2 regions of the Ruminococcus sp. N15.MGS-57 genome follow, and region 2 is predicted to be linked to the other one. Evidence: predicted binding sites of a transcription regulator. Region 2 holds the regulator's gene; the other holds the start of a gene.

Region 1 (11,673 bases), on a different contig from region 2:
CAAGGTCGTCAGGTTCTTCATCTATCTCTTTGGTAAAAAATCTCACAGGCTCATCGTCAGAAAGATACATTCTCACAGCTTCTTCGCAGGCAAGTCCCACGCCAGCCTCCTTGTAATCTCCAAACCACTCGTAAAACCTCGGGTGTTCACGGCATATGTCTGAGATGTTTTCCTCACCGTAAGCAAGCTGAACAGAGCAAAGCCCCTTTTCGTTGAGCATAGGGCATTTTCCGTCGCAGTGGACAAGATATTTCACGCCCTCGTCTTCCGTAACTGAGTTCACAAACTTCCTGCCTATATCATTGTCAAGCTTTTTGTAAAAGCCGTAGGTGTCCTCGTCTATCTCGATATCCCAATCGGTCATACAGCAGTTGTCAGAACACTGCGAGCCTGTGCAGACAAATTCATCAAATATCTCAGGGTAAAAAAGCTTCATATAAATATCTCCTTATGAGGTGTTGACCTTATTATAATACTAATGCTTTTATCTGTCAACTTTCAGAATAAAAAAAGGCAGACACCTTGCCCGCCTTTTGTCACTCTTGTGTGAAAACTATCCATTTTATGTTTTTGGGGCTTATCTCGTCAAGATACTCTGACGGCACTGTGACAGTTATCTGACGTTTTGAAGTCGCCCCTGCCTTGTTCTCGGGTATCTCTTTAGCCACATATATGAAAAGGGAATCCTTGTCCTTGACCGCCCTTACTGCTTTGTAGTCGATATGTTCATATCCTGAAAGCTCTCCTTTTAGAAAAATAACATGGTTGTTGAAGCCGCCTTCGTTTTCAAAAGCTTCCATATCCTTTTTCATTTCCTGAATTTGCAGCTCACCATTGTATTTCAAATAATATTCACTGAAATCATCATAATTTGAAAACATTTTTTGATAGGGGAATGTCATGTTGGCTTCACTGCTGCACTTGTATATCTTTTGCTCAAAAGGAACGTCTGTAAGCTCACTTGTTACATTCTCTGTCTGATAAAGCTTGTTGCTTCCTGCGTAATATACCGTCAAGCCGTTTTCACAAACGCTGTAAAGGCTGTCGGCAGAAAGCTTTTTTGAGAAAAGCTTCATGCTGCCCTCAGAAAAGTCCTCAGATTCTATGGTAAGAACTCCACTGTCCCCCTCCAAATAGCTTTCAGCATGTATCACCTGCGTGCTTGTGCATACTGTTATCTCAGCCTCAGTGCCGCTTTTTACGCACTCACAGAACTCAGCCCAGCGCATATCACTTTCTTCCGAAGAGTCCATGAAAATCATACCATGCTCTCTAGCCGTGTCAGCAGTTATCTCACTGCCGTTCCATGCTGAGAAAAATATCTTTGCAGGGCTGTCAACGACTTCCTCTTGTTCGATAAACGAGGAGTTTTTAGTATTGACTACGCTCTCTTCAGATCGACCGCAGGCTGAAAAAAGGGTCAGGAACATTGCAGCAGACAATGCACCGCAGATAATTTTTTTATGCAACTTCCTGCCCCCTTGCTTTTATACTATAAGGGCAACGCCTCCCAAGGCACGCCCTTAGAACTCATTATATCACATTTTGTTGATTCTGTTAATATGTATTTTAATCAAATTAGTAAACGCCTATTTGGCTATAATGTCAAAATATCGGTGTAAATATGGCAAATATCTCAAGAAGAGGGCTTAAAGAGTGAAATGTGACAATATTGTAATTAAACTGTCATTGACATTGATGATAAAAAATATTATAATATGTTTATGTACCTGTGCTTTGTTTGCAGGTGTGCAGGTGTGTTCCTGCAAAAGGAGGCGAAATGTGACGGCTTGTGCCGTGCAATATATGGATAATAACAAGAATAACGTTTCCCGCAAGGCTTCGGGAAATACGGCGAGCGTTGTCGCAATAATAGTTGTGGGCATATTTGTGCTGTGCGTGATACTTCTGCTTGCCAAGGGGCTTTTTGCAAGCAATAGTTCAGAAGTGCCAAAGGGTATAAATACTGCCACCATAAATACAAATGAGTCTGTGGCTGAGCCAGTGAACAGCGCCGCCCCTGCGGATACGTCCGTTACTGATAACAGCAGTGTGGACGAAAGCGGTGCGGTAACAGATGTGTCCAGCGACGAGTCTAGCCAGACAGATGTGCTTGAAGTAATGTATGTCACAGAGTATGCTTATCTTCATGTGGCACCTGATAATGACGCTGAGAATATCGTTTGTATGTCACCGGGCGTTCAGGTAAACGTTCTTGAATATGAGGATAACGGATATGTGAAGATAAATTTCATGAACATAGACGGTCCACTCACAGGATATATTTATAAGGATTATCTTACAACAGACAGCTCTATAGCAGTACAGTGGTAAAAAATACAGCGCCGCACAAAAGAATGTGCGGCGCTTTTGGATATGGGGGCTTTGAAGTGCCGAAATATAATACTTTTATCGAGGATAAAAACGGTGAGCGCATAGACTTTATCCTTGACGTTGCCAAAAGAAGTCGCCTTAATATGGGTATGCGTGACGGCACTTTGACAGTGCGTGTGCCTTACGGCTGTTCAAAGCAGCAGCTTGAAAGCTTTATTAATAACAATCTGGGCTGGATAAAGGAGCAAAAAGACAAGGCGGCGGTGGGTCTGCCGAAAGATTTCTGCGATGGCGAAAGGCTCAGACTTTTGGGGAACGAGCTTACCCTGACCCTTGTTCAAACTGATAAGTATTTTTCTCCCAAGATAGAGGACGGCAAGCTTCTCATTGCCGTGAACAAGACCAACGACCAGACCTATGTAAAAGAGCAGACCACCAAGTTCATAAACGATCTCACAGTGGCGGAGATAACAAAAAGTATGCAGAAAATGTCTGCCTCCACAGGGCTTGTGCCTGAAAAGGTCACAATAAAACCGCTGACAGCAAGTTGGGGAAGATGTATCTCAAACAGGCATATTTCCATAAACTCAAAGCTTATCGTTTTCCGCCGAGAGTGCATTGATTACGTCTGCCTTCACGAGCTTTGCCACTTGGTCTTTATGGATCACAGCAAGGATTTCTGGGCTTTGGTGGGCAAGTTCTGTCCCGATTGGCGAGGCATAAGAGAAGAAATGAAAGGCTGACCATGCAGGCATACCCTACAAAATATACTCATGTGCTTTGTAGGTATTAACTATTGACAAATACAAGATATTGTGGTATCCTTTTATTGTGGCAACAATATGTATAACAAAGAAAAATGGAGGTAATGTAAAATGGTAAATGTGAACGTAACAGGCGGGGAGATGTCCCAGGCAGAGATAAATTCATATATCGACAGGGCGCAGAAGCTTTACCCTGAAAAGACTATCCAGACTATCGACCTAAAAATAGACGGCGACTTTGTTGACGTTGATTATCACTTTGCAGACGTGCCTTTTCAGCGTATAAGAAGAATAACAGGCTATCTTGTTGGAACTCTCGACAGATTTAACGACGCAAAGAGAGCGGAGGTCCGTGACCGAGTAAAGCATGGTCTTGCAAGCCCCAGCGTATCAAAACAGTAAAAATGAAACACGGCATATGTCACCGAAAAAGTGGCATATGCCGTGTTTTTTATGGAAGTGTATTGGTGTAGCTTTTTAGACCTTGTTTCCGCAAACGCTGCAAAATTTGGCTCCGCTCTTCAGCTCTGAGCCGCAGTGAGGACACTTTTCAGGTGCGGTCTGCTCGACAGGCTGTTCAGCCGTTTCTGTAGGTGGTTCTATAGGCTCTGTCTGTTGTGGTATCTCAGGCTCAACTACGCTTTGTGACATAACAGGCTCGGCATTGTCGGGCTTTCTGAACTGTGACATATCAGGCTGAGCAAAACTCTGTTCTTGCGGTGTAGTCATTGGGATAGGCGCAGGGGCATTGTCAGGCGTCTTTGCGGCAACAGGTATCTCAACGGCGAAATCTTCGCCCATAAGTCTGCCTGCAATAACAAGTCCACCGATAAAAAGCAGGAAAGCCGCAATAAATGGCAGAACATCATCAGCAAGTGAAAGGGCTACCCTGAACTTGTCATTGTCATAGCCCATTGTTATAGCGTTTGAGAAGTGACCTTTTACCGTAACATAGTATATCATTATGCCCTTTGTTATCATCACAACAAATGGGAAAAGGATAAGAAAGCCTGCGAATGCACCATCAAGCTTTTTCTTGCCCTTTGCTCTTGCAGATGTGAAAAACGCCACAAGGCTGAATATGGCGAGTGCGCATGAAAGACCATAGGTGTTCACATAAGCGAAAATGTCGGGGGTGAACAAAACGTCTATCTTGTTTGTGAAAACGTTGTTGTAAACGAGCTTTCCCACAGGGTCAGCAAGAGCACCTGCTGCCGAGAGAATGAATGCGAAAAAACTCAGCAGACACAGGGACATTCCTGCATATGTAAGCTTCTTGGTGTAGATCTTTTTTGCCATTTTGATTATTCCTTTCATTTGTGAAGTCTTTATCCGCTGTCCGAAAAAATAGGGGCGGATAGAATTTCCGTCCCTATTATAATACTATTTTATAAAAGCCTTGTCAATAGATTTTTTTCGCAGCTTTCGTCGCTATTTATCGTTTTTGCCGCTATCTTCGTCCTCACCGAGAATATTTTTCATCATCTCGTTTATGTGCCGAAGCTTTTCGTCATCATCATTGTCAGGTCGGTATATCCTCAGCGGTTCGTTCGTTGTATCAGTTGTGTCATTTATCACAGGGGTTGTGGCATTCTCACTGCTCTCAGCCGTAAAGTTAGCTTTTGCAAGCACCTTTTTCATGACTTTTCCACGCTTATATTCAAACAGGAATATAAGCACCAGCAGGGCAACACCAAAGCCCGTTATGATAAGAGATACCTTCCAATAGTCAGGTGAGAACTTCATTGTTATCTTGTTTTCACCCTGCTCCAAAGGGATAGTTATAAGGCTGTCAAGAGATTTTTCAGCCGTCACCTTTTTGCCGTTCACAGTGATAGTCCAGCCGTTTTCGTATGGTATGGTTGTGAACAGTACAGAGCCGTCATTTTCAGCATTAACAGTGCCTTCGAGATAAGTGTCCTTAAAGCTTGTGACCTCAAGCACATTTTTCTGCATATCAGCGCAGGTCTGTGCAAAGCTGTCATAATCAAAGGTGTAGAAAAGCTGGTCTTTCCAGTAAGCTTCGTTATCGTCATTTGCTACCGTTATGCGTATGCGAAGCTCCTGCCCCTCGTAGAATTTGCCAAGATTCATAATGGAATAATTGTCGCCCACAAAGAACTGACCTGAATATTCCATAGGCTCAGAGCCGTCCATATAATCGTCCTCGTCCTGTATCCACACGTTGCAGGAACGCTCATATTTGGTTGGAAGATACATATAAAGATATGAGTCCTTATCCATTTTCACAACATAGTCAATGTGACATTCTGCAATGGAAGTGTCTGTAGGGAAGTATTTCGTGTGTCCGTCAGTGAGCTGAGATGTAGAAACGTTCTCCATTTCGCTGTTTATAACAGGTATCTTTGTGAAATATTCCTTTGTTGTGCCTGCGAGGGCGTTGAATACCATGTTCTGATTTTCAAAAGGATTATCTTCAGAAAGTGACACGTCCTCAATGCTCGGTGACGATACCATGCCAAGACCAAGAGCGTTAGGGTTGTTGTAGAATTTATATGTTGCGTCGCCCTCAGTGTATTCTGTAGTGAGCTTGTATTCCTCAGGGACTTTAACTCTTGTGCCTACAAAAGAGGTGTTGCCCGTTTTGTCCATAAGATATTTTATGTCAAACAGAGCGTCGGTCATGAAAGTTGTGCCGTCATATTTTGTGTAGTGACCGCCGTAAGCATAGCCAAGCTTGTGGAGCATCATAAGGGCAGGTGCGTTCATTGTTGAGCTTGAATGTGAAATGCCTTTGTAGCCTGTTCCGATAGGGTCGTTTACAGTTCTGTGGAAAGTTGCCTCCATGCGGTAGAAAAGCGACGGGTCATATTCCTTCATCATTGACACAGCGTTTCTCGTCTGCGTCATGTAAGGTTCATAAGAGGTGTATTTGCTGTATGCAACGTCAGTGTCTATCTTGTCGATAGTGTCAGCACTGTTTGCAAAAAGCTCAACCGCAAGAACGCCTACCATTACGATACAAACAGCCTTTGATTTTGGATATTTCTTGATAAGATAGATAAGTGCGAAATATGCCGCCAGAGCTATCATGGATACCCATATGCCTTGTATAACGTTTGTGGTGTCGCCTGTTTCACTTGTCTTTGTTTCAAAAAGCTGGAAGTGAGAGTAGTTCTCACGCTCACACCAGAAGAGAAATACCATAAGTCCGAAGAAAATTCCGCCGATGTTCTTTGCCGTTATGCCCTCGAGGTTTTCAAACGCCCTGAACGCCATTACTATCATCAGGAATGAGAATATGAAAGAATATCTGTAAGGCAGCCAGTTCGGCACTTGGAAGCCGTGCATCGCCATGTCGGCAGGCTTTATATACATTAGTATTACAAGCAGGAAAGTGAGCAGACCTGTAGAGGTCTTTTCTTTCATCGTTATCCTGTCGTTCATAAAGAACAGCGGAACAAGTATCAATACAGCCGTTCCGCAGTATATCATAGGCATACCCTCAGGGTAAACAGTGTCATATGACATTGGGAAAAGCTTTGTTATGAACGTGAGAAAATCAAATTGTGTTGCAAGTGAGAAATCAGGGTCAGTGAATTCAAATTTGCCAAGCTTCAAAGAATTGTAAACGGTTATAAGAACGAACGCTGCACACATAAGCGCAACAAGCGTGCCGATACCGAAAGCCACACAGCGTGAGAAGAACTTTTTTGGCAATATCCTGCCCTCTCTTGAAAGGCAGTACCAACAGAAGTAGAAAAACGTGAAAATTCCTACCATATAGCCGATGTAGAAATGTGCAATGAACATAAGCGCCAGCGGCACTATATAAGGCACAAGCTTGCCCTCATCAACGAGCCTGTGAACGCCCCAGCATATAAGCGGCAGATAGATAAGTCCGTCAAGCCACATGGGGTCCATAAGCTGTACCACCATGTATGACATAAGAGCATACATGGTAGGGAATATGATAAGTGAGATAGTTTTAGGCTTCTGCACTGATATCTTTTTTAAGAAGAACATGAACGTCACAGCCGCCGTGCCTATCTTTGCAAGCTGTAAAATAAGGATAGAGGTCGCCATCATCGTTCTCGGCAGCAGCACAAGTATCAGCATAAAAGGGCTTGCAAGATAATATGCAAACACACCGAACATTTCTCCGCTGAGGTTTCGTGACCAGTTGTAGATAAAACTGCCGTTGCCATGGAAAGCGTCACGGAACTGCTCGTAGTAGTAAACATACTGACCGTTCAGATCAAGCACAAGCACCGAGCTGTCGCCTATAGGGTGTATCTTGAAAAACGCATAGGCAGAAAACATTATTGCCACAGGCAGAAAGAACACCAAAAAGTACAGCCGCTTATCATAGCACCATTTTTTTATAAATGAAAGGGGAGATGTCTTAGTCTTTTCCATTCTTTTTCTCCTCGTCGTCTTTTCTTATGATATCACGGATTATGTATCTAGGCCGCTGTTTTATCTCCTCGTATATCTTTGAGAGATAAAAGCCTATTATTCCAAGACTGAACATTATTATACTCGATGTGAGAAGCTGTAGGATTATGACCGTTGAAAATCCTACCGCCGACGCACCGATAAGCTTTTTGATAAGGGTGTGAAGTCCCAGTATGACAGAGAAAATAAACGTTATGACACCGCATACTGTCACTATCTGCAAAGGCGCAGAGGTAAAAGAGGTTATGCTGTTTATGGCGAATTTGAAAAGCCCCTTTACAGACCACTTTGATTCGCCTATCTCTCTGTCAGCAACGTCAAAATATACACGCTCCGTCTTGTAGCCTACCCAGCTTGACATTGCTCTGAAAAACGTCAGTCTTTCAGGCATTGCATTCAGTGAATCTACCACAGCCCTGTCAAGAAGCTTGAAATCGGAAGCCGCTTCCATGTCCAGTCCGCTTGACTTGTTTATCATCTTGTAAAACCACAGAGAGAAAAATTTGTATACAGGGTTTTCCTTTCCACGGGAATTTTTTCTGCCCTCAACAATGTCAACGTCATTGTTTTTCCAGATGTTGTACATCTCGATTATGACCTCAGGCGGGAACTGCAAATCACAGTCTAGCAGTACGCAGGCGTCGCCCTTTGCAGTTTCAAGTCCTGCGAAAATTGCGCTCTCCTTGCCGAAATTTCTTGAAAAATTCACGCCCACGATATGCTCGTCATTGCGTGCAAGGTTTGAGATTATATCCCATGTTCTGTCCTTTGAGCCGTCGTTTACAAAAACAAGCTCATAGTCTATACCGTTTTCGCTGAGAAGCTTTGAAACAACAGAAGCACATTTTGCAACGTTGCCCTCCTCGTTATAGCTTGGTATTATTATTGATAGCATTTTTCGTTCTCCTATTCTTTGTTGCCTTTATACACAAAACAGAACGCCATTTGTGAACATGACGTTCTTGAAATATCCTTATTTGTTTTCTCTTTCACGGCGTTTTTCATAATCTGTCCTCAGCTTGTTGAAGTTGTAAAGCATGATGAGCAGGAAAATATACACAAGTATCTTTGCTATTGCCGCAATAACGCCTGCAAGGGTGGTGACGAACTCTATTGGTATTAGCCTGTTGAGCAGGTCGCCCCCAAAGTAAATAAACGTCATAAGAGCAAGTTTGTTGAAACTGCCCTGAAGCCTTACAATGTTTGAAACGTCTTCCACAAGCTCTCTGTGGCTGTCAAGCGCCACAAGGAACATTCTCATAAGGTTCAGTGACATATAGACAGTTGCCGCCGACAGCAAAATGCTTATAACGTTCGCCGCCATTGCCGCAGGGGAGAGAAGTTTCAATAGAAGCTGACATACCACCGCAAGAGCGCACATAGCGGAAGAAGTGTAAGCAGGCTTTTTAAGATGTGCGAAAGCGTCAGTGCGTTCTTCAGCCTCAGCCGTTCCCACTGCGAAAAATAAAAAGCCTGCAAGCTTTATAACGTAATTAGAAGTCCAGCCTGCGTTTAGCATGAAAAGCATGAAAAACGAGCCGACCATAAAGAAATTCATTGTTTAAGACCCTTTCGTAGCTGATTATACCTATTTATTATATCTCATTTATATACCCTTGTCAACCGAAAACGCCTTGTTTTCACCTTTTGTACACAAAGCGTCAGCCCTGTATTCCGTAGGTGACACACCCTTTGTCTTGTGGAATATCCTTGAAAAATAAAGGCTGTCATTATACCCTACCGACCTTGCCACGGCCGACACAGGAAGCTCAGTTTCTTCCAGCAAACGGCAGGCGGCGTTCACACGGAAATCAGTTATATACTGTGCAGGAGAAAGCCCCTCATATTCCATGAAAGCTCGATATAGCGTGGCACGGCTCACGCCAACGAAATCGGTGGCATTCTCGACCCCTATCCCAAGGGTGTAGTTGTGTGCAATGTAGTTTTTCGCCTTTGTGACATATCCCTTTGCGGTGCCCCCAGAACGGCTTTGACTTCCAGAGCGTTCCATAAGAATGCCCAGCGTGATGTAAAGCTGACCTGTCATTTTCACAAGATCTGAGCTTCTGTTTCCACTAAGACGATAAATGCGTTCAAGACTGTCTTTAAGCTCGCTTCCAAAGTCTGCGGAGATAACGGGACACTCTCTTGTGAAGCCTGCACGATCAAGGATAAATTCAGCGTCAGAGCCGTTGAAGCCTGCCCAGTAGTATTCCCATGGGTCGTCCTTGTCGGCAGTGTATGTTATAACAGTGTAGGGGTAAATGAGAAAGGTGTCCCCTGTGCTAAGGTGATACTCTCCCTGCGGTGTTTTGTATATGCCCTTGCCACTTATGATGTGGTGGATAAGATAATGGTCACGAACACCGCTTCCCCAACTGTGAAGCCCCTGACATTTTTCATAGCCCACGTTGTATACTGACAGCGAAAGTGCGTCCGTCTGGTCTGATTTAAAGGAATGACGGTCTGTATTCATTCTGTGTGTTCCTTTCTGTGAGATGGTCTGTTAAAGATATGATAGCATATTTTTATTCTCTTTGCAACAAAAATCCATGTGTTTGAAACAAAAATGGTATTGCAAAAACGTGAAAATATGGTATAATGTAAGTGTAAGAAAAAACCTGACATATTTGGGAGGTAAAGAATATGGCAAAAATACTCGTTACAGGCGGAGCAGGATTTATCGGAAGCCACACCTGCGTTGAGCTTCTTGAAGCAGGCTATGAAGTAGTTATAGTTGATAACTTTTCAAACTCAAAGCCGGAGGCTCTTAACAGAATAAAGAAGATAACAGGCAAGGACTTTGCTTTTTATGAGGCAGATCTTCTTGACCTTGCGGCGCTCGAAAAGATATTTGAAGAAAACAAGATAGACGCTGTTATACATTTTGCAGGTCTTAAAGCTGTTGGCGAATCTGTTCAGAAGCCTGTTGAATATTACCATAACAACATCACAGGCACTCTCATGCTTATCAAGGCAATGAGAAAATACGGCTGTAAGAAGATAGTTTTCTCATCTTCCGCAACAGTTTACGGCCCTGTGAACAAAGCTCCATATACGGAGGATATGCCTACATCAGCAACAAACCCTTATGGCTATACAAAGGTAATGATAGAGCAGATACTGAGAGATGTTTATGTTTCCGACAACGACTGGTCAGTTTCACTTCTGAGATACTTCAACCCTATCGGCGCACATAAGAGCGGTCTTATCGGCGAAGACCCTAACGGTATACCAAACAATCTGCTTCCTTATATCTGTCAGGTAGCAGTAGGAAAGCTTGAAAAGCTCGGTGTGTTTGGCGACGATTACGATACTCCTGACGGAACAGGTGTAAGAGATTATATCCACGTTGTTGACCTTGCTAAGGGTCACCTTTGCGCAGTCAAGTATGTAATGGAAAACAAGGGTGTTGAAGCCGTAAACCTCGGCACAGGAAAAGGCTCAAGCGTTTATGACGTTCTTCACAGCTTTGAAAAAGCCTGCGGAAAGAAGCTTCCATATGTAGTAAAGCCAAGACGTGCAGGCGACCTCGCAACCTGCTATGCTGATACAGCAAAGGCAAAGAAGGTCTTTGGCTGGGAAGCACAATATGGTCTTGATGAAATGACAGCAGATAGCTGGAACTTCATTAAGAATAATCCTAACGGACTTTAAGACATAAGCATAGAACATAATAATTTTCCTAGGCAGGGACACACAAAAAAGTGTGTTCCTGCTTTTTTCACCCATACGATAATGCGACAAAAAAATCCCACTGTAAGTGATAATATATTTTCAGCGGATAAAACGAAAAAATGAAAGGAATGATAAAGCATGAATGTGGAGATAAAAAACTATCCGTCAGCCAGAACTCTTGTGGCAGAGATATGCGGCGATATCGACCACCATACAGCAAAATATTTCAGGGGAGAGATAGATAAAGCCATTAGAAGCCATAACCCTCTTACCCTTATCCTCGACTATTCTCAGGTGACTTTTATGGATAGCTCAGGTATCGGGCTTGTTATGGGCAGATACAGGATAATGTCAGAAATGGGTGGCGAGGTGATAGTGGCGTCGCCTCCTGCTTATATCCGAAAGGTCTTGCAGCTTGCAGGTATGCACAGACTCACAAAGATAGTCACGGATATGACCCCGTATATACAAGAGAAGA
Region 2 (11,673 bases):
CTCAAACGTAAATTCACTTATGGTGATAATTTTCTATATGCTTGATATCGCACTTATAAGACTTGGCGACTTAGTGGTGTATCATATCGCAGGAAAGTCAGCCTACTATGAGGATATCGCTCAGCTTGTGAGCTACTGCATACAGTATCTCGTGGTTGTGCCAATAGTTCTTGTGGTATTCAGACTTGTGAGTGGCAAAAAAGAGGGACTTAAAATAACAGCCTGTTTCAGAAGGCCCTCAATGCCTGTAAAATGGGTCGCAAAATGGATCGTCATATCATTCGGGCTTATCTATGCCGCAAATTATATCAACACATTTATTTTCTCATATGTGCAGAAAGCTTCGGGAACGAGCCTTAAAGGCGTTGACTTCACTTCAAGCGGCACTGCCCTGGGCGGCGTAACAAGCGTGCTTGCAATGTCAGTGCTTGCACCGTTTTTTGAGGAGCTTATGTTTAGAGGTACGCTTTTCAGAAATGCCGAAAAGTGTGGTCAGCTCACAGGCATTATAATGGTGGGGCTGACATTCGGACTTTGGCACGGAAGCTATCAGCAGATACTCTATGCGGCTGTTATGGGAATGTGTGCCTGCTTTATGGTTGCAAAAACAGGATCTATCTTCCCGTCTTTGATACTTCACTTCACCATGAACACTATCGGAGCAATTCAGAGCGTCGCACTTGGTTCCATAGACTTTGACAAGTTTTCCGCAGACCTTGAAAAAGGTCAGATCACAGGCACAGCACCAATGATAATAATTGCTGTCGCACTGCTTTCGTTCGGACTTATGATAGCTGGTCTTGTGCTTTTCGTAAAAGAGCTTAGATATCACCGTGACAGCTTCAGACTCATAAACTTCTGCCCTGACGTTTCACAAGGCAAAAAGATAGTCATCTATCTCACCGCACCTGTTACCATACTCGCCTTTGCAGGACTTATCTTCATCACAGTCCGCACAGCTTTAGGTCTTGGGCTATTCTAAAATACGCATAAAAATAACGCAGACTTTTTACAGCCTGCGTTATTTTTATCCGGAGTTATTTATTATGATTTAAGGCTTGCGATCTTCTGGTTGAGTTCCTTGATCTCGGAATCTACAGTTGCAGAATACTTCTCACGAACCTGCGTCCATGTGGACTGTACACCCTCTTCATTAACATTTGAAGCATCACTGTAGAGTGCGTCAACCAGGCACTGGTTTCCGTCAAACTGCTTTCTGTCGCCGAGAGCGGAAGATATACCGTAAGCATAGTCGAAGAGCATAAGGTAATCGTCAGAAACAACGTCCATTTTCACATCATACATCTCGTCTGTCCAATTAGGGTTGTTCTCCATGAACTTGTCCTTGTTTGTCTGCTCATACTTAGGATCTGTCTTTGAAGCTCTTACGCACTCAAACCAGCACTTAACAGCTTCGCTTCTTGTTGAACCTTTTACCCACATGAAAGCTGTCATATCAGACGTTGTTATCTTCTGCTGATTATCGTCATACTGAGGGATAGGAACAACGCCCCAGTTCTCGCCCTCCTTTGGAGTCTGGTTGCCTGTGTAAGCCCACTCGCCCATTGCATAGAACAAGCAGTTCTGATTGAAGCAATCTCTTGCAGAGCCTACCCAGCCGTTGAGGATAAGTCCATCCTTCATCATATTATAAAGGAAGTTCTGAGCCTTTTCGATATCAGGGTCGTTAAGATTGCTTGAAAACTCGTTTGTTGCAGGATCATAGTTTACAAGACGCTTGCCTGTCTGCTGAACAACGTGCGCTCTGAAGAAGCCGTTTACGCCGTAACGCTCAGTATCAGCCGGTGCGTTGCCAACATATGAGGACATGATATCCTCCCAATTCTTCCAAGTCCACTCATTGTTTACATAAAGCTCATATGGATCGTCAAGACCCTCTGCGTCAATGATATCCTTATCATAGCAGAGCATAGCAGAAGCCGAATAGCCAAGAGGTGCAACATAATGCTTTCCATTGAGCATGAACTGATCTGCTGTATCCTTTGTTGCAGACCACAAAGGCTGGCTGAAATCAACGATGCTGTCGATAGGCTGATACATATCCTTTACTACCTGTGAAGGGAATGCAAGCCACTCATACTTGAATATATCAGGAATATCCTTGTTAGCTGTGATAGCAGCAGCAAGATTATCAAATCTGTCCTCATTTGAAGTCTGCTGGAATCTTATCTTTCCGCCTTTGCTCTCAAAAAGCTGAAGCTCTGTGCTCTTCTCAGGACTGCCCTTAGTAGGGTTAATGTCGCCCTCACCGAGATAAAGTATCTCTTTTTCAGCACCCTCTGGGATAGCCTCGATAGATTCCGTGTCAGCTACCGCAACGTTCTCTGTTGCAGAAAAATCGTCCTCTGCCTTGCTTGAAGAGTTTGATGAGCTTCCGCAACCCGCTACTCCTGTTGCCATTGACAAAGCCATTACAGCCGCTATGTACTTTTTGTAATTCATAAAATATTCCTCCATAATTCAATATTTTAGCATCAAAGCTGTCCGTATGTAGTTGATGAGTTCATATATTAAATCTTGCTATAATTATACAACACATATAAAGCTATTGTCAATCACCATTATAGCACAATTATCAGCAATTTAATTGTATACTTTGCACAATTAAATCCATATGTATTGTTAAAGCGCAATATTACGATCAATATAGTTTAAAATATACGCATAAAGTTCAAATATTCAATATGCCCGTTTTGAATGAATATAAAACAGATACAAGAGCTTTTTGTAGAAAACATTAACCAAAACAGCAAAATATGTACAGCATTTATGCAGTTCGTAAAACTTTTTTCATGTAATCGTTTGATGTTTTCAGTGGTACTTGTAATTAGCGAATTATTATAGTATACTTGTTTAAGAAGATTTTTTTACCGAAAGGAAATTGCTTGATATGACAGATTTTGAAAGAAACAAAGCAAGGGTGACAGCCGAATACGAGGCTCTCATCAACAGAAAAAACATTGTGTCCGACAGCTACAACGGAATTTATGACAGATACGTTTACCCTGTTCTGACAGCCGCACACGCACCTATTATCTGGAAATATGACATGAACCCTGAGACAAATCCATACTTCATGGAGAGATTGGGCATAAACGCAGTACTGAACTCAGGCGCTATTTATCTCAACGGCAAGTATTACCTTGTTGCAAGAGTTGAGGGCAATGACAGAAAGTCATTTTTTGCAGTAGCAGAGAGCGACAGTCCTGTTGACGGCTTCCGTTTCTGGGACTTCCCTGTTCAGCTTCCTGACACTGAACCGGAGGAAACAAACGTATACGATATGAGACTTACTCAGCATGAGGACGGCTGGATATACGGTGTATTCTGCTCAGAGAGCAAGGACAAGACTTCAAACGATCTTTCTGCCGCTACAGCTCAGGCTGGAATCGTAAGGACAAAGGATCTTAAGACATGGGAAAGACTTCCTAATCTCAAATCCAAGTCGCCACAGCAGAGAAACGTTGTACTTCACCCTGAGTTCGTTGACGGAAAGTACGCATTCTACACACGTCCACAGGACGATTTTATCGAAACTGGCTCAGGCGGAGGAGTATGCTTCGGTCTTTGCGAAGACATCACAAACCCTGTTATCTGCACAGACGAAGTTGTTATCTCACCAAGGCAGTATCACACAATCACAGAGGTAAAGAACGGTGCAGGCGCAGTGCCTATCAAGACACCAAAGGGTTGGATACACATTGCACATGGCGTAAGAAACACAGCCGCAGGTCTTAGATACGTAATTTATGTATTTGCAACTGACCTTAAAGACCCTTCTAAGCTAATCGCTTCGCCGTCAGGACTTTTCATTGCACCACACGGCAATGAAAGAGTGGGTGACGTATCAAACGTTGCGTTCACAAACGGTGCGATCGTTCGTGAAAACGGTGACGTGTATATTTACTACGCTTCATCAGACACAAGACTTCACGTTGCGGCAACAACGATCGACAAGCTTATGGATTACACATTCAACACTCCGTCAGACCCACTGCGTTCTGTTGACTGCGTAAAGCAGAGATGCGAGCTTATCAGAAAAAATCTCGAATATCTTAACAAGTAATATATCAAACACAAACAGACGGCTTCTGCTGTCTGTTTTTTTGTACACTAAAACTTTTTTCAAGTCTGCCATATCTGTGCATAAATATTGCACTACCCATGTAGGGGACGTCGTCCTCTACAATTATGCTATGGTTTGTCTGCCGCAAAATTGCTGAGTCCCTTTACCGCAACTTTTTTTATATACCCTATTGCAATCGTCCACAATCTATGGTATAATTAATTAATAAAAGCACAATATATGCAATATCACGCACAAAATTTTCTCTTAACTAAGGAGTGTTTATAATGAGATGTCCTTTTTGCAACTATGAAGATACAAGAGTAATAGATTCACGTCCAAGCGAGGGAAAAAAGCGTCGCCGCCGTGAGTGTCCGAAATGCGGAAAGCGTTTCACTACTTATGAGGTGGTGGAAAAGCCACAGCTTATGGTATACAAGCGTGACGGCTCGTTTGAGCCTTTTGACAGACAGAAGCTTATAAAAGGCATTCAGAACGCTATCAAAAAGCGTCCTGTCAGTGTTGATGATATGAAAAACCTTGTTGACGATATAGAGAACACCTTCGCAAACAAAATGCAGACTGAAACCACCACCAGTGAAATAGGCGATATGGTGCTTATGGGTCTGAAAAAGCTTGACCACGTTGCATATGTGCGTTTTGCTTCCGTTTACAAGGACTTCTCTGACGTTGATTCGTTCATTCAGATAATCACTGAGCTTTCTGACAAGAAGAAATAAATAAGAGCGTTCCGATAATTTTCGGGACGCTTTTTTCGCACCAAAAAAGCGGACAGCCAAAGCCGTCCGCCATATTTTTCATATTGTATTAAAGCTGTGTATCAACAAAAATTGTATAGATAGCCTTCATTGCAGATTCAAAATCAGCCTCGTTTACACCGATGATGATGTTAAGCTCGCTAGAGCCCTGATCTATCATCTTTACGTTTACATGAGCGTGTGCAAGGGCTGAGAATATTCTGCCTGCTGTACCTCTGTTTGACTTCATTGCACGTCCCACAACTGCAATAAGCGCAAGGTCTGTTTCAATATCAATTGTATCAGGGTGACAGTTTCTGTGCAGACCTGACATTATCTCCTGCTCCTTTGGAGCAAACTCTGCCTGATGAACAACAACAGACATTGTGTCGATACCTGATGGCATATGCTCAAAGCAGATACCATTCTTCTCGAAAACTTCAAGAACTCTTCTGCCGAAACCAAGCTCTGCGTTCATCATATCCTTTTCGATATTGACTACAGTAAAACCCTTCTTTCCTGCTATACCTGTGATCGTGAATGCAGGCTTCTGAGATGTGGACTCAACGATCATTGTACCCATATCCTCAGGCTTGTTTGTGTTCTTGATGTTTATTGGGATACCTGCTTTTCTTACAGGGAAAATAGCGTCCTCATGAAGTACGCCTGCACCCATGTAAGAAAGCTCTCTCAGTTCCTTATATGTTATGGTAGTGATAGGCTGTGGGTTGTCGATAATTCTAGGGTCGCATACCAGAAAGCCTGATACGTCTGTCCAGTTCTCATAAAGATCAGCGTTTACTGCTGCGGCAACGATAGAACCTGTTACGTCAGAACCGCCTCTTGAAAATGTCTTGATAGTATCGTTTGGCATTGAGCCGTAGAAACCAGGTATTACCGCATTGTCAAGTGTAGCAAGTCTTTGAGGAAGCACCTCGTTTGTTCTTGCAGAATCGAACTGACCCTGATCGTTAAAATAGATAACATCAGCAGCGTCAACAAAGTTATATCCAAGATATTTAGCAAGAACGATACCGTTAAGATACTCGCCACGGGAAGCCGCATAGTCACGTCCTGCCTTGCCGATAAAGCAAGCCTTGATAGTTTCAAACTCCTTTTCAAGAGAAAGGTCAAGACCCAGATCATTGATTATGCCGTAATATCTTTCCTTGATAGCGTCGAACTCGCTGCTGAAATCCTTGCCCTTTGCAGCAAGATCATAGCAGCCATAAAGCATATCAGTTACCTTTGTATCGTTTGAAAATCTTTTTCCAGGAGCAGACGGCACAACAAATCTTCTTGAGCTTTCCGCTGTGATTATCTCCTTTACCTTTTTGAACTGCTCAGCACTTGCAAGAGAGCTTCCACCGAATTTTACAACCTTTGTCATTTCACAAACCCCTTATAAACTATAGAATTAATCCTGTCTGCGTACTTTTCCCACGCTGACGTTACAATAAATAGTATACCGAATTTGCGTGATTAAGTCAATGTATAAATGGACTAATTTTTATAGTTTTTTCGATGTATGTTTGTGAAATACGCTTGTATTTGTATGGCGGACAACTCATACTTAATCTGTCTGCCTATTATCTGTAATGTTCGTCTATCCACTTATCATGTTTTCGTGAAAGAAAACCCCAGCGTTCTTCAACACAAAATGCAGCGGATAAAACAAGCGGCAAAGAAAGCAGCACAGCCGCAATAATAAGAATAGCCATATTACTTACGTTCACAAGAACGCCTCCCGTCTTGGTTTTGTTATGACTATATTATAGCGTTCCTTACTTAAACAAACCTTAATGCAAAGTGAAAACCATGTGAAAAAAAGCCCCGACCGAAGTCAGGGCTTTTTTCATCAGACTGCTTAAACCGTCACAGCCTGAGTATTATTCTTTTTAAGCACCTCAATAAAATCTTTTTCAGGAACAGGCTTTGAGAAGTAGTATCCCTGAATGAAATCACAGCCCATGCCAAGAAGCGTGTCAAGTTGGTGCTTGTCCTCGATACCCTCGGCGACTATCTGCATATTGAGCTTCTTTATCATCGCCACTGTACTTTCAATGGCGATATGCGCCTTTTCGCTCTTGAAACATTCCCAGACTATTTCCTTTTCAAGCTTGATAAACCTGAAAGGCAGGCTGAGAAGATATGTCATATTTGAATATCCCGTACCATAATCGTCAAGTGCAAACTTCACACCATAGTCGGAAAGGGTCTTGATGTTTTTCTCCATAATGTGCGGAGTATACACCGCCGCAGTTTCCGTTACTTCAAGACAAATAGACGATGGGTCTACCTTGTATCTGTCCATAATGCTGAGAAGCTGCTCTACAAGGTCAGATTGCATGCACTGGACTACCGATAGGTTTACCTGCACATATTCTATACCAAGTGAAGTTCCCACGCCTTTCTTTATAAAGCGGCAGGCTTCCTCGAAAACATATTTGCCTATTTTGAGTATCTTGCCGTTTTCCTCAGCTATAGGAATAAATTCCTGTGGAGGGATAAATCCAAGCTTTTCATCCTTAAGCCTAACAAGGGCTTCGCAGGAAACTATCTTGTTTCTTGAACTTGAATATATCGGCTGATAGTATACCTCAAAGCCACGATTGTCCAGAGCCTTGTCTATAGCATTCTCTACCTCGCTTCGACGTTTGCTGTCATAAAAGTTTATGTCAGTTGCATGAAGAAGTCTTTCCGTTTCAGGTTCACGATGCTTGAACTGCTCGATAAAGTCCACCAGCATATCTGCATTGTCAACGTCCTCAGGGCAGTCGATACGCATAAAGCAGGCTGTTATCAAAGTATCAACAGTACCTATATTCCAGTTTTCAGACAGCTTTTTCCTTATCGCACGATACGTTTCCCCCACCTTTTCAGAATCCTTCGGAAACATAAGAGCAAAGCATTCGTCCTCCAAATAAAATCCATCGCCCAGATTAACAAAGTTATAAAGATAGTCGGAAAAGCTTCTTAACAGAGAGTTGGAAAAACGTCCGCCAAAGGTTTTCATAAACATTTTGAAATCCGGTATCCTTATGAGCAATAATGTAAAATCAGAAGCTGAGGCATATTTTATGGAACACCTATTGACAAAGCTGCTCCAGTTGAGCATTTTCGTTCCTTGGTCTATCATATCGTCCTGACTTTGCAAAGTGAACATTATTAGAAGCATACATACAGACGCCGCAAAGCACTCCACAAGAAGGAGTTTATTGATCATCTGAACAATTACCGCCACTACCGTCATTGAGATAAAGGCTGTTATAGAAGTGACCACCTGTCTTGATAGCATACTTCTATTACCCATTGCGTAAACGATGCCAAATATAAGATAATAAATCGCCACAATGTATGTAAGTGGCTGAAGAGTGCCACGATGATAACCACCTTGACTATCCACATATATGATAAAATGTGTTGCAGGCGTCGTAATCACAAGCAAAAGATCAACGATCATCGGTGTATATAAAAAGCTTTTGAAAAGAGCAGACATCTCTTTATAGCCGTCCGTCAGGAAAAGTATATATATCACAAATAGAAACGGAATAAGATTATGTGTAAAATAATAAGCCGTATGGAAGAAGATTTTAAGCCCTATGCCCCATTCGCCGGTAGAAAACACACTTAAAATATCCAACACAGTTGACAAAGCCGAGTCGCCCACGAGAATGCCAAAGACCTTATTCTTGTTGCACGGAATACGCTTTTTGAAATAGAATACAACTCCTGTGATAGCATATATCACAAGGGCACATATATCATAATGGATAATATAACCCACAACGCAGACCTCCCCGTATTGTTATGATAATATTTTAACATAACTCTGTTATGGCTTCAACCGATTTAACAAAAAGTTATAATATTTTTGGTTGTGTGCATAACTTACATATAAATAAAAGCCCGAATTTATGGTTTTTGTCAATTATTATCTATTCGTTGTAATGTTCATTCTTGCGGTTTACTGATAAGATATCATAAACATTTTAACATTATCCTAAAGCTTCACCCAAAAATGAAAAGTTAGAAAAACGATGATAATTTAACTTACGGCAAAAGATTATATATAGTTTTAAATAATTTTTAAATTTGTCGGTTTGACTTGACTAATAAACAATATAGAGTTATACTGAAATCACGGTAAAGATCCTGTCAGAGGACTTGTTATATGCTCGTATTTTGGCAGAGTTTCTGTATATGCCGAAATAATTAGTTCTTACTAATATCTAAAAACAAAACAGGAGGTAATATTATGTTAAAATGTTTTAAAGACGAGAAATTCTGGTGTGCAGTAGGCGGAGCAGCCGCAGTCATTCTTGGCAAGAAAGTCGTAAAGGCTAAGAAAACAAGAGAGCTTGCCGTTACAGGTCTTGCAAAGGGAATGAAGCTCAAGAGCGACGCTCAGTCAGCATTGAGAAGCATGAAGGACGAAGCATCTGACATCTGCTATGACGCTAAGGTCGAGGCAGGGATAGATGACGAGGAAGAAGTAACTGAATAATGAAAGCTCAGATCGTTTATGACAAGCCCCGCCGCATACGTTTCCGCTGTGGTAGCAACGCTTTCACAAAAGAACTTGAACGGTCGATACATAAGCTTGTTATGTCAAACCCGTGGGCGATCGCCTGCGAGGCTCACTATGAGAACGGCGGAATACTTATACGCTATAAAGAGGGTCACAGAGCCGAAGCTGTCGAACTTGTAAGAAAGCTCAGAGGAAGCGACCTGGCACCTGTCAGCGACAATAAGTATGACACCGAGGAGATAGACAGAACATTCAAGTCTGACCTTGCAAAGCTTGTGATGCAAAGATATATAAGAAAAGCTATTCTGCCTGCACCTATAGGCGCAGCACTTATCGTGTACAGCGGACTTAAATACATAGCAAAGGGCGTAAGCGCACTGTTTGACGGCAAGCTTACAGTTGAGGTGCTTGACGGAGCGTCAATAAGCGCTTGTCTTATCCAGAAAAATTACAACACGGCTGGCACTGTCATGTTCCTGCTTTCTGTATCAGGCTTGCTGGAGGATTACACAAGAGCGAGAACAAGAGCCGCTCTTACCGACAGCTTGGCGATAAAGGCAGATCAGGTATGGCTGGCAGGCAAGGACGCTGATACTCTTATACCAATGTCACAGCTTCAGGTGGACGATTGCATAAGAGTTCGCACAGGAAGCGTTATTCCTGTTGACGGTCAGATAACCGAGGGCGAAGCTTACATAAATGAAGCTTCCATGACAGGCGAGCCTCTTGCGGTCATGAAGAGCGCAGGAGCAAGCGTATTTGCAGGAACAGTTGTCGAGGAAGGCTCAGTTGTGATAAAAGTTCGCAAGCTTTCTTCCGACACAAAGATAAGCAAGATAATCGAGCTTATCGACAACTCAGAAAACCTTAAAGCAGGGGTGCAGAGCAAAGCGGAGCGTCTTGCGGACTCTATCGTGCCGTACAGCTTCCTTGCCTTTGGTCTTACACTGCTGTTTACTAGAAATGTCACAAAAGCAGTTTCCGTTCTTATGGTGGACTATTCCTGTGCTATCAAGCTTTCAACGCCTATAGCTGTTATATCCGCTATTAAAGAAGCCGCTGATGATGACGTTACGGTAAAGGGTGGAAAATATCTTGAAGAATACGCACTTGCCGATTCTATCGTTTTTGACAAGACCGGCACTCTTACAAACGCTGAGCCTGTGCTTGAAAAGGTAATAGCCCTTGGGGATTACTCCGAGGCGGAAACGCTGAAAATTGCGGCTTGCCTTGAAGAGCACTTCCCTCACAGCGTAGCGAGAGCTATAGTAAAGGGTGCGGCCGATAGAGATATCGACCATGCCGAGGAACACGCCGAGGTGCAGTATATAGTTGCCCACGGAATTTCAACAACGCTTCACGGCAAACGTGCTATCATAGGAAGCAGGCATTTTGTCTGCGAGGACGAGGGCATAGAGATAACAGACGAACAGCAGGCTGAGATCGACGAAAAGTCGGGAGCTTGCTCAGTGGTTTATCTTGCTGTAGGCGACAAGCTCACAGGGGCGCTCTGCATAAGCGACCCGCCCAGACCTGAAGCTGAGGTAGCTGTTAAACAGCTCAAAGAAGCAGGCATCACAAATATCGTGATGCTCACAGGCGACAGCGCAAAGGCTGCCGAGATAACTGCACAGAAGCTTGGCATATCAGATTTCAGGGCGCAGGTTCTTCCTGAGGACAAGCACAGATATGTTCAACAGCTCAAAGAGCATGGACACAGAGTAATAATGGTAGGCGACGGAATAAACGACGCTCCAGCCCTTGCGGCGGCGAACGTTTCTGTTGCAATGAGCGATGCTTCCGATATCGCAAAGGAAACTGCCGACATCACAGTTCGTGGTGCAGACCTTACACAGCTTGCGGCTATAAGACAGCTTAGCGAAAAGCTAATGCACCGAATAAACAGTAACTACAGATTTATACTGCTGTTCAATTCAGTGCTTCTGCTGTCAGGAGCTTTCGGGCTTTTACAGCCGTCAGCCTCAGCGCTTCTGCACAACGCTTCAACAATGGCGATCTGTGCAAAGAGCATGACCCCTTTAGAGGATAAAAAGCGCAAAAAGAAAAACAAGTAAACAAAATATAAAGAGCGAATGATCGTAACGTCATTCGCTCTTTTTGCATCTTAATAAATGTAACGCTTTTTTCTTAAATTACTTAGCAGGTGTACAGTAGCAAATAGAATAAACTGTGATATCACCGTTTTTTGCCGCAGCATGAAGCTGATCCAGCTTATCAAAACCTGCACCAAGCTCCTTTACACAGTCTGCATATGTGAACTTAGCATAGTAATGATC

The links. The regulator NrdR, encoded in region 2, represses ribonucleotide reductase genes. The targets are predictions, from matches to a motif close to CACNANATNTNGTG.
Region 1: the regulator NrdR is predicted to act here: its motif matches at 3,139-3,152, upstream of nrdD (anaerobic ribonucleoside-triphosphate reductase).

What each region holds. Positions count from the first base shown of each region.
Region 1 covers NZ_LARF01000019.1:13,036-24,708, forward strand. The annotation lists gene fliB (flagellin lysine-N-methylase) at 1-436, opposite strand, end outside; gene WS40_RS05765 (hypothetical protein) at 537-1,469, opposite strand; gene WS40_RS05770 (SH3 domain-containing protein) at 1,807-2,334, shown strand; gene WS40_RS05775 (M48 family metallopeptidase) at 2,391-3,077, shown strand; gene nrdD (anaerobic ribonucleoside-triphosphate reductase) at 3,210-3,500, shown strand; gene WS40_RS05785 (zinc ribbon domain-containing protein) at 3,576-4,397, opposite strand; gene WS40_RS05790 (YfhO family protein) at 4,530-7,478, opposite strand; gene WS40_RS05795 (glycosyltransferase family 2 protein) at 7,465-8,412, opposite strand; gene WS40_RS05800 (hypothetical protein) at 8,491-9,075, opposite strand; gene WS40_RS05805 (AraC family transcriptional regulator) at 9,124-9,993, opposite strand; gene galE (UDP-glucose 4-epimerase GalE) at 10,164-11,174, shown strand; gene WS40_RS05815 (STAS domain-containing protein) at 11,334-11,673, shown strand, end outside.
Region 2 covers NZ_LARF01000005.1:65,668-77,340, reverse strand. The annotation lists gene WS40_RS01885 (CPBP family glutamic-type intramembrane protease) at 1-982, shown strand, start outside; gene WS40_RS01880 (ABC transporter substrate-binding protein) at 1,045-2,463, opposite strand; gene WS40_RS01875 (glycoside hydrolase family 130 protein) at 2,912-4,087, shown strand; gene nrdR (transcriptional regulator NrdR) at 4,375-4,827, shown strand; gene WS40_RS01865 (aspartate kinase) at 4,916-6,235, opposite strand; gene WS40_RS11260 (hypothetical protein) at 6,435-6,581, opposite strand; gene WS40_RS01860 (EAL domain-containing protein) at 6,713-8,632, opposite strand; gene WS40_RS01855 (hypothetical protein) at 9,104-9,352, shown strand; gene WS40_RS01850 (heavy metal translocating P-type ATPase) at 9,352-11,451, shown strand; gene WS40_RS01845 (CIA30 family protein) at 11,530-11,673, opposite strand, start outside.